Regions from separate parts of the Desulforamulus ruminis DSM 2154 genome, predicted to be linked through region 1. Evidence: riboswitches for the same ligand, from Rfam matches in the RefSeq annotation. Region 1 holds a riboswitch; each other region holds the start of a gene.
What was found. Region 1 has a riboswitch for S-adenosylmethionine ahead of metK (methionine adenosyltransferase). Riboswitches for the same ligand answer to the same signal wherever they lie in the genome.
Positions count from the first base shown of each region.

Region 2: it holds a riboswitch for S-adenosylmethionine, as region 1 does, so the genes downstream of both, DESRU_RS00885 (homocysteine biosynthesis protein) here and metK (methionine adenosyltransferase) in region 1, are expected to answer to the same signal.
Region 3: it holds a riboswitch for S-adenosylmethionine, as region 1 does, so the genes downstream of both, DESRU_RS09300 (homocysteine synthase) here and metK (methionine adenosyltransferase) in region 1, are expected to answer to the same signal.
Region 4: it holds a riboswitch for S-adenosylmethionine, as region 1 does, so the genes downstream of both, DESRU_RS07870 (Vitamin B12 dependent methionine synthase activation subunit) here and metK (methionine adenosyltransferase) in region 1, are expected to answer to the same signal.

Region 1 covers NC_015589.1:3,691,781-3,695,560, forward strand. The annotation lists gene DESRU_RS18335 (helix-turn-helix domain-containing protein) at 1-402, shown strand, start outside; gene metK (methionine adenosyltransferase) at 451-1,644, opposite strand; SAM riboswitch class I at 1,747-1,846, opposite strand; gene DESRU_RS18345 (YlmC/YmxH family sporulation protein) at 1,914-2,267, opposite strand; gene murJ (murein biosynthesis integral membrane protein MurJ) at 2,234-3,780, opposite strand, start outside.
Region 2 covers NC_015589.1:164,829-168,608, forward strand. The annotation lists gene DESRU_RS00870 (ribose-phosphate diphosphokinase) at 1-847, shown strand, start outside; gene DESRU_RS00880 (hypothetical protein) at 1,683-1,895, shown strand; SAM riboswitch class I at 1,992-2,104, shown strand; gene DESRU_RS00885 (homocysteine biosynthesis protein) at 2,193-3,392, shown strand; gene DESRU_RS00890 (NIL domain-containing protein) at 3,413-3,780, shown strand, end outside.
Region 3 covers NC_015589.1:1,845,302-1,849,081, reverse strand. The annotation lists gene DESRU_RS21615 (DUF169 domain-containing protein) at 1-37, shown strand, start outside; gene metA (homoserine O-acetyltransferase MetA) at 295-1,212, opposite strand; gene DESRU_RS09300 (homocysteine synthase) at 1,241-2,524, opposite strand; SAM riboswitch class I at 2,594-2,701, opposite strand; gene DESRU_RS09295 (YifB family Mg chelatase-like AAA ATPase) at 2,826-3,780, opposite strand, start outside.
Region 4 covers NC_015589.1:1,567,120-1,570,899, forward strand. The annotation lists gene ychF (redox-regulated ATPase YchF) at 1-796, shown strand, start outside; gene DESRU_RS07865 (BaiN/RdsA family NAD(P)/FAD-dependent oxidoreductase) at 917-2,230, shown strand; SAM riboswitch class I at 2,243-2,352, shown strand; gene DESRU_RS07870 (Vitamin B12 dependent methionine synthase activation subunit) at 2,465-3,160, shown strand; gene DESRU_RS07875 (homocysteine S-methyltransferase family protein) at 3,150-3,780, shown strand, end outside.

The DNA.
Region 1 (3,780 bases):
TCAGCCATTGCCCTTTATGAAACAGAAAAACGCCAGCCGGACCCCGATACGCTAAGAAAATTAGCTCTATTTTTCAATTGCAGTACGGATTATTTGCTGGGTCTTACGGATACTTTAATTCTTGAAAGGAAGGATCTGCCTTCCCTCCCGCCGGATATTTTGGCCTTTGCTTCGGATCAAGAAAATTACGGTTTGATTCGTTTGATCCAATCCCTTAAAATCCAAGGCCATTCCAATGAACTCATCAGAGAATGGTTAATTTCTTTAGGCAACACCATCCGGCGGATAAAGCAAACCTATGTCCAGGAATATTTGGAGAACCCGTTGCTCGTACAGGAACCGGGTGAAAAATACACCCGGCAAAGCCGGGGCAAGAAACCGGATAAAAAGAAGGATTCCTAGAATAAACCAGGTCCATAGGACCTGGTTTTCATCTTTACCTATGCTTTTTTACTCTAAACCGGCCTCTGCCCGGAGGATCTCCGCTTTATCGGTACGTTCCCAGGGGAGGTCCAGGTCGTTGCGTCCAAAGTGACCGTAGGCCGCAGTTTGTTTATAGATGGGTTGACGCAGATCCAATGTTTTAATGATGCCAGCCGGACGCAGGTCGAAGTGGCGGTTGATTAAATCAATCAAAACATCGTCACTAACCTTACCTGTGCCAAAGGTTTGCACCCTTACAGAGACAGGACGGGCCACACCAATGGCGTAGGCCAGTTGAACTTCCAGGCGGCTGGCCAGGCCGGCTGCCACCAGGTTTTTAGCCACGTAGCGGGCGGCATAGCTGGCGGAGCGATCCACTTTAGTGGGGTCTTTGCCGGAAAAAGCGCCGCCGCCGTGGCGGGCACTGCCGCCGTAGGTATCCACAATGATTTTACGGCCGGTAAGTCCCGCATCGCCGTGGGGTCCGCCAATTACAAAGCGTCCGGTGGGGTTAATGAAGAAACGGGTTTGTGCATCCACCAGTTCTGGGGGCAGCACCGGGCGCACCACCTGTTCGATGATATCCTGACGGATTCTGTCCAGGGAAACTTCCGGGTGGTGCTGGGTGGAAACCACCACCGTATCAATCCGGGAAGGTTTGTTACCGTCATACTCTACCGTTACCTGGGTTTTGCCGTCCGGTCTCAGGTAGTCCAGCAGTTCAGTTTTACGTACCTCCGCCAGCCTGCGGGCCATCCGGTGGGCCAGGGAGATGGGCAGCGGCATAAATTCCGGGGTTTCGTCGGTGGCATAACCAAACATCATACCCTGATCCCCGGCACCGATGGCCTCAATCTCTGCCTCGTTCATTTCCCCGGTTTTGGCTTCCAGCGCCTTGTCCACACCCATGGCGATATCCGGGGACTGCTCATCAATGGCGGTCAGCACAGCAATGGTATCCCCGTCGAAACCGTACTTGGCCCGGGTATATCCAATGCCCCGGACAGTTTCCCGCACGACTTTGGGAATATCCACATAACAACTGCAAGAAATTTCGCCGCCTACCACGGCCATGCCGGTGGTTACAAAGGTTTCGCAAGCAACCCGGGCCATTGGGTCTTTGGCCAGAATGGCGTCCAATATGGCATCGGAAATCTGGTCTGCCACCTTATCGGGGTGACCTTCGGTTACGGACTCAGAAGTAAATAATTTTCTGCTCACTGGGTTCCCTCCTAATTATTCAATATTCCCTGTCTCATCACTAAAAAAACAAACCTCCCCATTTACGGAGAGGTCTTTTCTTTTCCCCAGCCTGCCTCAATAACCTCATCTGTCAGGAAAGACACTTCCCCGCAGGACTTGGCACCTTACGTGAGGTTGCCGGGTTTCATCGGGCCAGTCCCTCCACCTCTCTTGATGAGAACATCAGAATCTATTTTTGCCAGATTTATTTTAGCAAAGCAGGTACAATGTGTCAAATTAAAAATATCTTACTCCTGATAAAAACTCCGGTCCAGGGGCTGTAAATCCACCAGCACGGTGTCCAGCCCAAATTTTTTCACCTGATCCCAGGGAATCACCAGATCCCGGCCGGAGCGCATCAGTCCGAAATATTTGCGCGGAGCCTGCAGCACCAAGGCCACTACCCTGCCTGTTTCCAGGTCAATGTGCAAATCCTTGATGGGCCCCAGTCTGGCGCCATCCGACAGGTTTACAATATCCTTGGTCTCCAACTGGGTTGCTTTTATCAATGCCGCCACCTCCCCTAACCCCATGCTATGCATCTGCCGGGCAAAGGGTGCGCAATCAATTAGCTTTTGGAAGGGCGCAGCCGTCCCATCCATTTGGCAGCATAGCGGGCCATCAGGTTGGCCTCTTCCATTCTCAGCAGGAATACCGACAACAGCAGGATAACCACCCCGCCGATGATGCTGGCCGCCACCTGCAGGGCCAGCCCCAGGGTTCCCAGGCCGCCCAGCAGGCCGGCCGCCAGATGATTCATCCCCCAGACTCCCGCTGCCATGGCGGCGGAGGCCAGAGAAATCTGTCCCAGAAATTTAAAGAGTTTGGCCTCCCACATGCCCGGGATCCGCTTATTCAGGTAATAGGAAAGCATTACCGTGTTCAGGAGGGAAGCAATGGAATTGGCCAAGGCCAATCCGCCGTGTTTTAGCGGACCAATCAACAGCAGGCTGAAGATCAAATTGACCACCACCGTAACGGCCATTAGCTTCACCGGTGTCTTAGTGTCCTGCTGTGCGTAAAAACCCCGGGTAAGAATGATGTTGGCCGCCTGGCCCACCAGCCCGATGGAGTAGAACACCAAGGCAATGGCTGTCATTTCCGTAGCCCGGGCATCAAATTTCCCGTGTTCAAAAAGCAATTGAATAATGGGAGTGGCCAGCACCAGAAGCCCCACTCCCGCCGGCAGGGCAAAAAGGGTCACCAGACGGAAGGCACCCACCACGGTTTCAGACAGCTCCCGCTGTTTCTTCTCCGCCGCCAGGCGGGTAATGGTGGGATAAAAAGCAGTGCCCACCGCCAGCACAAAAAAACCAATGGGCATTAAAATCAGCCGGTTGGCGTAATTCAAGGCGGAGATGCTTCCGGCCGCCAGTCCTGAAGCCAAAATACGGTCTATAATCAGGTAAATCTGGTTCAGGGAAGTGCCGATAGCCACCGGCATCACCAGGTAAAGAACCTTACGAACTCCCGGGTGACGCCAGTCCGTTGAAAATTTATACCGGAAGCCCTGCTGTTTGAGTTTAGGAACTTGAATCAGGGCGGCGAGAATAAATCCCACCACGGTTCCGGCAGCCAAACCTTCTACGCCGTACCAGCCCCCTAGAGTCAGGGCTGACGCAATGATCACCACGTTGGTAACACTGGTACTCAGAGCCGGGATGGCAAAGACCTGATTGGCATTTAGCAATCCCTGAAACACGGTGGCCAATCCGTAAAAGATCAGGATTGGCAGCATAATGGCCGTCAACCGGGCGGCCAAGGCAGCGGTTCCCGGATCTAATCCCGGAGCTGTCAGCTTGACCAGCAGTGGGGCCGCAAAAATTCCGACCGCAGTGAATGCTGCAAAGATTAGAACCACCAGGGTGATCACGGTATTAAACAACCGCCAGGCCTCTTCCTTCTGGCCTTTGGCCACATATTCATTGAAAACGGGGATCACCACCACCGCCAAAGCACCAATGATAATAGCAAAAACGGTGTAAGGAATGTTAAAGGCCACCACATAGGCATCGGTGGTGCTGGTAGCTCCAAACATATAGGCAATGGCCTGTTCCCGGACAAAACCCAAAATACGGGATAAGAGATTAATTACGGCCACAACCAGGGCCGCCC
Region 2 (3,780 bases), 440 kb from region 1:
GAAAGTGTCCAGATTCAGTGACGGTGAAATTCGGGCGGAAGTGGAGGAAAGCGTAAGGGGAGCAGACGCCTTTATTATTCAACCGACCTCCACTCCGGTGAATGAACATCTGATGGAACTTTTAATTATGGTGGACGCCCTCCGGCGCGCTTCTGCCCGGCGGATTACCGCTGTGGTGCCCTATTACGGTTACGCCCGCCAGGATCGTAAAACCAGGGCCCGGGCGCCCATTACCGCAAAGCTGGTAGCCAATATTATCATTGCCAGCGGCTGCCGCAGAATGATTACCATGGATCTTCACGCAGGACAGATTCAGGGCTTTTTTGATATTCCGGTGGACCATTTACCCGGGGTTCCCATCCTGGCGGAGTATTTTCATCAAAATTTAAAGGACGATGTGGTGGTGGTCTCCCCGGATATCGGCGGGGTTACCCGTGCCAGGGATCTGGCGGAACGGATTGGAGCGCCCCTGGCCATTATCGATAAGCGCCGGCCGGAACCCAATGTGGCGGAGGTCACCAATGTTATCGGCAGCATAAAAGGAAAAACCGTCATTATGATTGACGATATCATCGATACGGCGGGCACCATTACCAAAGGAGCCGCCGCGCTGATGGAACGGGGGGCCAAGGAAATTCGTGTTTGCTGTACCCATGCCGTTTTATCAGGCCCTGCCATCCAACGTTTGCAAGAATCGGTCATTAAAGAGGTTGTAGTTACCAATACCATTCCCTTGCCGCCGGAGAAAATGATTGATAAAATAAAAGTACTTTCCGTGGCGCCGCTGCTGGGAGAGGCCATTATTCGTATTCACGAGGACCTGTCGGTGAGCAAGCTGTTTTCATAAGCAAAGCCCGGCTTTTGCTACTAAGAGCATTAAAATAACCCGTAATTTCCGGGAGTTGCCGGAATTACGGGTATTTTAATGGAGATGTTGGCTTGGGACTGGTAAAACTTGTATTATTTTAATTAAACCCAAAACTGCTATAATGGAGTTAATCCATTTTGAGTGCGACAATAGTCCTGGGTTGACGGGGACTATTGTCGTGTTTCTTTGGTCCCGGTGACAAAAGGCTGTTCCAGCGGACCAGAATTGAGTAAACTTAAAGTATAAGGGGCCGGGATTACCAATGGATAGACCAATTCCGGTAGAAATCAACGTTTAATTCTCCCTCCGGTTCCTCCGGTGAATAGGAGCCGCTGTTGACTCCTGTTTCCAAGAGATCGGGGCGGGATTCATCCTGGTTGTTCGTGGCGGTCACCCCCAGTGTTTTTTTAGTTAGGGTGTGTGAATTTGATTTTGTTTATACATATCCAGAAATTTTTTCAAGGTCGAAAATGTTCCGGGTGTGCATGAACTGAGCAACAAACATACCTAAAAAGGAAAAGACCAGGGTTCGAAGGAGTACCCTGTTATTTTTTCCTTTTTCTGAGTAGGCGACTTGAACGGCCAGACGGTCTGCTAGAGAAGGAACCGGGCTTTGGCCTAGGACGGAAGGCCACCGGAAAAGCATAGGTTTCAAGGGTAAATAATTACCGGCACAGAAGGCCTGCTTCAGCTCCCGTAAAAATAGATAAGGAGCCACAAGGCGTGCCTGGAATCCGAGATATACTGGTGTTCAGTTATGGTAAGCCCCTTATTTTTAAACTGAATTTTTATGATCATTGCGGGAGGGAAATGGATGAAGGATAGTCAAGATGCCAATTATTTAAAAAATAATGGCCTGGAGGTTACCGATATGCAGGAAGGGAAAGTTTTTTGGGTTAAATTTCCCACCGGTTATCGCATCATTATGGATGCGGACGAATTAAACCGCCTGGCCAAATTTTTTGAACTGCACAAGGATAAAGGGCCTGGAGTCATTGAGATGTTGTTTCGCAGCAGTACAGCCTAGCATTTTACTTTTTAAGTTTAGCGGATGAATTTTTTTAATATGGTTGACAGTTAACGGGTAGATTGGTAAACTAATGTCATCAATTTTATATCTGTGCTCTTATCCTGAGAGGTGGAGGGACTGGCCCTATGAAACCCGGCAACCATCCGGAAATATCCCGGACAGGTGCTAATTCCTGCAGGAGATGATCATCTTCTGGCAGATAAGAGGTGTGCAACGCGATGATTAGCGAAGCCTCTTCTGTTAAGGAGAGGCTTTCATGATTGGTGGGGCAAGGAGCACGAAAGGAGGACAAAAATGAGTGTTGAACGTACCTATGCGGAAATTAATGCCCGCATCAGGGCAGGTAAAGCGGTGGTTTTAACCGCGGAGGAAGTCATTGGCAAAGTCCGGGAACAGGGTCTGGCGAAAACAGCGGCTGAAGTGGATGTGGTCACCACAGGAACCTTTGGGCCCATGTGTTCTTCCGGTGCTTTTTTAAACTTTGGTCACTCTTCTCCCCGTATGAGAATGCAAAAAGTATCCCTCAATAATGTTCCGGCCTATACCGGCATTGCCGCTGTGGATGCCTATATTGGCGTTACCGAGATACCCGAAGATGATCCGGCCAATAATAACTTTCCCGGAGAGTTCCGCTATGGCGGCGGCCATGTCATTGAAGATCTGGTAAGCCATAAGCCGGTAAAGCTGAAGGCGCTGTCCTATGGTACCGATTGCTATCCGCGCAAGGAAATTGAAACAACCATTACCTTGGATGACATGAATGAAGCCATTTTATTTAACCCGCGCAACGCCTATCAGAATTATAACTGCGCGGTAAACTTAAGCGAAAAGACTATTTATACTTATATGGGTACGTTAAAACCCCGGCTAGGCAATGCAACCTATTCCACTTCCGGACAATTAAGCCCCTTGATGAAAGATCCTAACTTTGCCACCATTGGCATTGGCACCCGCATCTTCCTGGGGGGCGGTATTGGCTATGTGGTCTGGAACGGCACCCAGCACTTCCCGGGATGGTTAAAGGATGCTGAAGGGAATATTGTGGGCTCTGCCGGCGGCACTCTCTCTGTACTGGGAGATTTAAAACAAATGAAACCCCAGTGGCTTAGAGGTACCAGCTACCAGGGATACGGAGCCACCCTCACCGTTGGTTTAGGGATTCCCATCCCCATTTTAAATGAAGAGATTCTTCGTTTTGCTGCCTTATCCGATGAAGAACTGCATGCCCCGGTGGTGGATTACAGCGATAACTACCCCAACCGGGTTGGCGGCAACCTTGGGCTGGTGAGCTATGCTCAACTGAAATCCGGTAAAATTACCGTACAAGGTCAAGAGATTCCCACGGTGCCCCTTTCCAGTTACCCGAAAGCCAGGGAGATTGCCCGCACCTTGAAGGAATGGATACAAAAGGGAGACTTTTTACTGGGAGAACCGGTTCAATTGCTTCCCGGACCCGATGCCGGGATTATGGCAAAAACCCTGGAGATTAAGTAAAGGGAAGGAGCAAACGGCTTATGGCGCCTCATAAAATTGTTCTCCGGTTTGGTTCCAGTACTTCGGACCAACCTATTATTTACCATTTGGTTAAAGATTATGACTTGGTGGTTAACATTATAAAGGCGAAGATTAATCCGCATCTGGAAGGAACCATGGTTTTGGATCTGGTAGGAGAGCGGTATGAAGACGGCATTGAATACCTGCGCAGTCAGGGAATTACTGTGCACCCTTTAACCCAGGAAGTGGTGCGCAATAACGAGCGTTGCACTATGTGCGGCGCCTGTACCAGTCACTGTCCGGCCGGCGCCCTGTATATGGAACGTCCGTCCATGGAAGTGCAATTTGATGGCGATAAATGTGTGGTTTGTTTGCAATGCTTAAAGGT
Region 3 (3,780 bases), 1.8 Mb from region 1:
TCCGATGATTCGTTTTAAAGATTATAAAGCCGAGTAGTTTGGTTTTAGATTTCCGTAGAGGACCTATGAACAGGGGCTGTGGCAAAAACCAGAATGGTTGCATTGCGCAGCTCTTTATTTCTTCAAAAAAAGAATAGAATGCGGATTTTACGGATTTCCACGGATTGTTACGGATTTTTAATTTTAAATCCGTGTAAATCCGTATCATCCGTTGAATCCGTGTTCTATTTTTTATTAGTCCGGTTGTTCACTGGGTTATCTGCCGTTCTTAAGGCACTACGCAAAGTCTTTTGCCTATTTTATCTCCGTAAGATTAAAAGGGGTCTCCTGATATACATAATAGTTAAGCCAGTTGGAGAATAACAAGTGGGCATGCCCTCTCCACTTTACTACCGGTTCATTTTCCGGATTGTCCTCCGGATAATAATTTTGGGGAACAAGGATATCCAGCCCTTTTTTGACATCCCTTTCGTATTCACCTTTTAAGGTCAGCGGATCATACTCGGAATGGCCGGTAATAAAGAACATCCGGCGGTTCTTGGCAGCCACGATATAGACACCGGCTTCATCCGACTCTGATAGGATTTCCAGTTCTTCCACTCTTTCAATGTCCCTTCGCCTTACCTCGGTATAACGGGAATGGGGCACATAAAATTCGTCGTCAAAACCCCTGAGCAGTTTAATATGGCTCCGATTAATCCAATGCTTGAATACACCGAACAATTTAGCCGGCAGGTCATATTTGGGTATGCCATAGTGGTAATAAAGCCCCGCTTGGGCTGCCCAGCAAATATGCAAGGTGGAGGTGACATGATCTTTGGACCATTCCATGATTTCCTGTAATTCTTCCCAGTAATCAACCTGGTTAAATTCCAGTTGCTCCACCGGCGCGCCGGTTATAATCAGACCGTCAAATTTCTGATTTTTTACTTCCTCAAAGGTTTTATAAAATACCGCCAAATGATCCTCCGGCGTATTTTTTGACCAGTGAGAACCGGTATGAAGCAGTTCTACTTCAACCTGCAGCGGGGTGTTGCCCAGAAGCCGCAGGAGTTGGGTTTCGGTGGTTATCTTGGTGGGCATTAAGTTTAAGATCGCCATTTTCAGCGGCCGTATATCCTGACGCACCGCTCTGGTCTCATGCATCACAAAAATATTTTCATTGGTTAAAATTTGGCTTGCAGGCAAGTGATCCGGTATTTTAATGGGCATCCTTCAGCCACCCCTCTATTGTCAAATTCTATTGAGCCTTTAAAGCCTGATCCAGGTCCTCCAGCAAATCACCGATACTTTCAAGCCCCACCGAGATACGGATAAGGTCCGGTGAAACCCCCGCCTGCTTCAGGGCCTCCTCGGACAGTTGGCTGTGGGTTGTGGAAGCTGGATGAATCACCAGAGATTTGGCATCTCCCACATTGGCCAGGTGAGAAAAAATTTGTAAACTGTCTATAAATCTCCGGCCGGCTTCAAGCCCCCCTTTAATGCCAAAGGTTAAAATCGCCCCGGCTCCTTTAGGTAGGTATTTCTGAGCCAGCTCGTAGGATGGATGGCCTTTTATCCCCGGATAGGAAACCCAATTAACCAGGCTGTGCTGTTGTAAAAACTCCGCCACCCTTTGGGCATTGGACACATGCCTTTCCATCCGTAAGGCCAGGGTTTCAATGCCCTGCAACAGCAGGAACGCGTTAAAGGGGCTGACGCATGCCCCAAGATCTCTTAATAGCTGCGTTCTTGCTTTGGCAATATAGGCTGCCGCCCCCATTTCTTTCGTATAGGTTATATCATGATAGCTGGGGTCCGGCTGATTCAATCCGGGAAACTTATCATTTTGGCTCCAGTCAAATTTTCCGGAATCAATGATCACGCCGCCAATGCTGGTGCCATGCCCGCCAATAAATTTGGTGGTGGAATGAACCACAATATCCGCTCCGTAATCAAAGGGCCGGCAGAGGTAAGGCGTGGTAAAGGTGCTGTCAACAATCAGGGGGATTTCCGCCTGATGGGCTATTTTTCCAACCGCCTCCAGATCCAGGACATCGCACCGGGGATTGCCGATGGTTTCCGCAAAGAGGGCTTTGGTTTTTTCCGTAATAGCCTTTCTGAAATTCTCCGGATCCTCGGGGTTTACAAAGACTACCTTGATACCCAGTCTGGCAAAGGTATGGGTGAATAGATTCACCGTCCCACCGTAAAGGTTGGTGGAAGAGACGATTTCATCCCCTGCGGAGGCGATATTCAAAATAGCGGCCACAATGGCGGCATGTCCGGAAGCCATGGCCAGGGCTCCCACTCCCCCTTCCAGGGCGGCCAGACGCTTTTCCAGCACATCGGTGGTAGGATTGTCGATGCGGGTGTAAATATGACCCTCTTCCTTAAGGCTGAAAAGATTGGCGGCATGTTCGGAATCCCGGAATACGTAAGATGACGTTTGATAGATGGGCACTGCCCGGGAAAGTGTTTCACGATCCGGTTGATGCCCGGCATGAAGGGCCAGGGTTTCAAAACCAAGTTTTCTCTCTGTCATGATGTAACCTCCTTAAAAAATTAAACCCCTTCAATGGATGAAGGGGTTGTTCATTCTGTGTTCCACTTCCTCCCATCTGCCAGGAAATACTTCCTGAAGGAATTAGCACCTTGTCGACTAAAGCCGACCGGTTGCCGGGTTTCATAGGGCCTTTCCCTCCACCGCTCTGGATAAGAGATTTTTTATTTTTTCTAATTATATTTTGCAGAGGACAATGTGTCAAGAATACTTCTTACAACTCTTTAAAACAGCTTCCAATTTAATCTTTTTCTGGTGGTAAAGGTGCTCTCAGAACCTTCCCTCAGTTTCTAAACAACCGGTCCAGACCGCGGTATTGGATGGCTTCCGCCAGATGGTTGGTTAAGATGTTCTTTTGGTTGTCCAGGTCCGCGATGGTTCGGGCTATTTTCAGTATGCGGTTATGGGCCCGGGCGCTTAGTCCCAGGCGTTTAAAAGCATCCTGCAGCAGTTTGGCGGCTGAAGCCTCCAAACGGCAGTAACGGCGGACCTCCCGGGAACCCATGGAGGCATTACAGGTGATTCCCGAATCCTTGAATCTTTCCCGCTGCCGCCCTCGGGCTTCTTCCACCCTGGCCTTGATGGCCGCCGAAGGCTCGCCGGGTGAAACATCGGTCAGTTCTGCGTAGGATACCTTCGGTACTTCCAGGTGAATATCAATCCGGTCCAGCAGCGGGCCGGAAATGCGGTTAATATAGCGCTGTACCTGATAGGGCGTGCAGATGCAGTCCTTTTCCGGGTCCAACAAAAATCCGCAGGGACAGGGGTTAGCCGCTCCCACCAGCATGATTGACGCAGGATAATCAATGCTGGCCGCCACCCTGGAAACGCTGATAAAACCATCCTCCAGAGGTTGCCGCAGGGCTTCCAGGGCGTCTTTATGGAATTCCGGCAGTTCGTCCAGAAACAGCACCCCATGATGGGCCAGGCTTATTTCACCGGGTCTGGGAAACCGTCCTCCTCCTACCAGACTGGCGGCAGAGGAAGTATGATGAGGGGAACGGAAAGGCCTGCTGGTGATAATGGGCTGGTGATTGGTTAACTGTCCGGCCAAACTGTAAATTTGAGTGATTTCAATGGCCTCTGCAAAGGTCAGATCCGGAAGAATGGTTGGTATTCTGCGGGCCAGCATGGTTTTACCGGAGCCGGGACTGCCCATCATCAAAATATTGTGTCCTCCGGCAGCGGCCACTTCTAGGGCGCGCTTCGCCGTCAGTTGCCCCTGAACATCTGCAAAA
Region 4 (3,780 bases), 1.8 Mb from region 1:
TGTGCACGTGGTCCGGGCTTTTAACAACGGGGACGTACCCCATGTGGAAGAAGAAATTAACCCCTTGCGGGATATTGAAACCATTGCCGTGGAAATCCTCCTGGCCGATATGGACCTGGTGGAGAAGCGCATTGCCCGCATTCAGTCCGGTAAAAAAATTACCAAAGAAAATGCCTTTGAGTTGGAAGTATTGAAAAAATGTCTGGCTGCCCTGGAAGAAGAATCTCCCATCAGCCAGTTGAACCTCAGTGAGGAAGAAAAATTGACCCTGAGAAATTATGCCTTCCTTACGGAAAAACCCATGATGCTGGTGATTAATATTGATGAGGATCAATTCCGTGCCGGAAGCTACCCGGGCCAGGCGGAAGTTGAAAAATACGCGGCTCAGAAAGGGATTGCCGTTCTGCCCGTCTGCGGCCGGATGGAAATGGAGATTAACCAACTGCCGGAGGAAGACAAGCAATTGTTTATGGAAGACCTGGGCATCAGTGAGCCTGGTATTGATCGTTTGGCCCGGGCTGTTTACGATTATTTGGGGCTCATTTCCTTTCTGACTGCCGGGGAAGACGAGGTACGGGCCTGGACCATTAAACGTCAAACCGATGCTAAAAAAGCCGCCGGGAAAATCCACTCGGATATCGAGAGAGGATTTATCCGGGCTGAAGTGGTTGCCTTTGACGATTTGACCTCGGCCGGTTCCATGGCCAAGGCCCGGGAAAAGGGCATGTTCCGGTTGGAAGGGAAGGATTATCTCGTCCAGGACGGAGATATCATTAATTTCAGATTTAACGTCTAAATACAGGCCCGGCCCGCGTCCGGGCCGTTTTTATACCATTGGTCCTAGAATGGGTTATATGGAAGGATCGATGGTGTTAAGCTATATTCAACAATCATTGATTAAAGAAATCGGGAGACGGTGTATTTGCGTAAGGATTATGATGTTGTGGTGGTAGGCGGAGGTCCGGCGGGCATGATGGCTGCCGCCAGGGCGGCGGAATGCGGGGCGGCAGTCCTGCTGCTGGAGAAAAACCGGCAGTTGGGCAAAAAAATGTTAATTACCGGTGGCGGACGCTGCAATCTGACCAATGCCGCCGATATACCGGAAATGGTAGATAATATTCCCGGTAACGGGAGATTCGTTTACAGCAGCCTGCACCGGTTTTCCGGCCAGCAGGTAAGGGCTTTCTTCGGCAAGCTTGGGATTAAAACCAAAGTGGAGGATCATGGCCGGATTTTTCCTGTAAACAACCGTTCCGGGGATGTGGTGGGTGCGCTGGAAAGATACCTTCGCCAGCTTGGTGTGCGGGTTCGTTTGGAAACCGGCGCCAAGGGTCTGGTGGTTGAAAATCATCGCTGCCAAGGAGTGGCCGCCGGTGAGGAAGTGTTTACAGCCGGTGGGGTCATTGTGGCCACCGGGGGTCTCTCCTATGCTCATACCGGCAGCACCGGAGAAGGACATCGGCTGGCTGAAGAGGCGGGACACCGCATAACCGCTCTTTTTCCCGCCGCGGTAGCCATAACCTGTTCTGATGGGTGGATTAAAGGGAGAGCGGTACAGGGGCTCTCGTTGGAGAATGTGAATCTAACCCTTTATAATGGTAAAGGGAAGCGACTGGCCGCGGAATCCGGAGATGTCATCTTTACCCACTGGGGCCTTTCCGGACCCGGCGCCCTGCGGGTTGGCCGGGTTGTTGCTCTGGAAAAACAGAGGGACCCGGCGGCTGTTTTACAGGGCAAACTGGACTTATTTTCAGAGCGAACCGCCCGGAATCTGGAGGAGGATCTACAGCAATGTATTTCGGCGGCTGCTAAAAAATCCGTGAAAAATCTGATAAGCTCCTTATTGCCCGAACGTTTGGTTAAAGTTTTATTAGACCTGGCAGAAGTGGCTCCGGAAACACCGGCCGGCGAAGTGATAAAGGCCCGCTGGAATACTTTGATTTCCCTAATGAAAGGGCTGCCCCTGCAGGTTACCGGCACGAGGCCCCTGGAAGAAGCCACCGTGACCGGCGGCGGCGTCAGCATTAAAGAGATCAATCCCCGCACCATGGAATCCACAAAGATAAAAAAACTTTATTTTGCCGGGGAAATTTTAGACGTGGATGCGCATACCGGCGGGTTTAACATGCAGGTGGCTTTCAGTACCGGATATGTGGCCGGTGAAGCAGCGGCCACAGCTTTAAGAGAAACTCTTGACGAAGTAGACTCGGTTGGTGTAAATTACGATTAATATAAATAGTGAATCTTATCAAGAGTGGTGGAGGGACTGGCCCTATGAAGCCCGGCAACCGGCCAATCATTCTGGCGGCGGTGCCAACTCCTGCAGGACTGCGCGGTCCTGAGAGATGAGTCTCGGCCTGAAGGACGTAATTATTACGCCCCGGACTCATCCGTCCGGGGTGTTATTTTTACAATAAAATGCTTATGATAACAAGAAGCCCCATTTTTTTATGTATGGAGGCGGATGATGCTGCTTTCGCAAATACCGGTAAGAGTTAAATATCAGCAGGTGCTCCGGATGATGGGTCAGCCTGCCGCCGAGGAACTGTCTGCTCAGAACCTGGAAAAAATTAAACCGCTGCTAAACCTGGGGCAGTCTCTGCTCCATGCCGCAGCCTTTTTTTCCATGCATCATTTTTGGCTGGAGGAAAATATTCTCCGGGTGAATGAACGGGTGTTCCACCTTGCCGCCCCAAGCAATGAACTGGTTCATTGCCGACAGATCAGCGTTATTGCCGTTACGGCCGGGGAGGAGATCAGCAGGCAGGGAGAGCGGTTTATGCATGCCGGCGAAATGACCGCGGCTTTCATCCTGGATGCGGTGGGGACGGTGGCGGTGGAAGAGGCGGCCAACTATACGGTAAACCTGATTGCCCGTCAACAAAGATTGCAAGGCTTACATCCCACGCCCAGATTTTTGCCCGGCTGCCGTGGTTTTTCCTTACAGGATCTGCCCGCCCTATTGAGTCTGGCCAAGGGGGAACGGCTGGGCATCACCTGCAATGATCACTTTCAGATGACTCCCGTTAAATCGCTGGTTTTTCTGGTGGGTTGGAGTGCCATAGAATACAAGCTTGCCTCAAAATGTGCGGCTTGCCCAAAGAGGAATTGTCAATATCGTCAAAGCAGCATGGAAGGAGAGAATCAGATTGTCCTTTAAAGATAGAGTGCAACGGGAAATATTGATTGTGGACGGCGCCATGGGCACCCTGCTGCAGGAAAGGGGGCTTCCTGCAGGCTGGTGTCCGGAGGAATGGAACGTCAGCCACCCGGAGGTGATAAAAGAGGTTCACGGTCTTTATCTCCGGGCCGGGGCCGATATTATAACCACCAATACCTTCGGGGCCATTCCTTTAAAGCTTGAGGAATATGATATGCCGGACCGGGTCCGGGAATTTAACCTGGCCGCTGGCCGGCTGGCCAGGGAGGCCGCCAAACCCTTCGGAGCCATGGTGGCCGGTTCGGTGGGGCCTCTGGGAAAATTTTTGCAGCCCCTGGGCACCTTGAGCTTTGATGAGGCTTATCAGCAGTTTTTGGTTCAGTGCCGGGCTTTAGTGGAAGCCGAAGTGGATTTAATTCTTTTTGAAACCTTTGGGGATATAGGGGAAATGCGGGCGGCCCTGATTGCTGCCGCCGATGCGGGCTCTGTCCCGGTGGTGGCCAGTTTTACCTTTGATGAGAGCGGCCGTACCTTTACCGGCACAGACCCGGAAACCGCTGCGGTGGTGGCGGAAAGGCTGGGTGTGGCGGCGGTGGGGGTGAATTGCTCCGTAGGTCCAA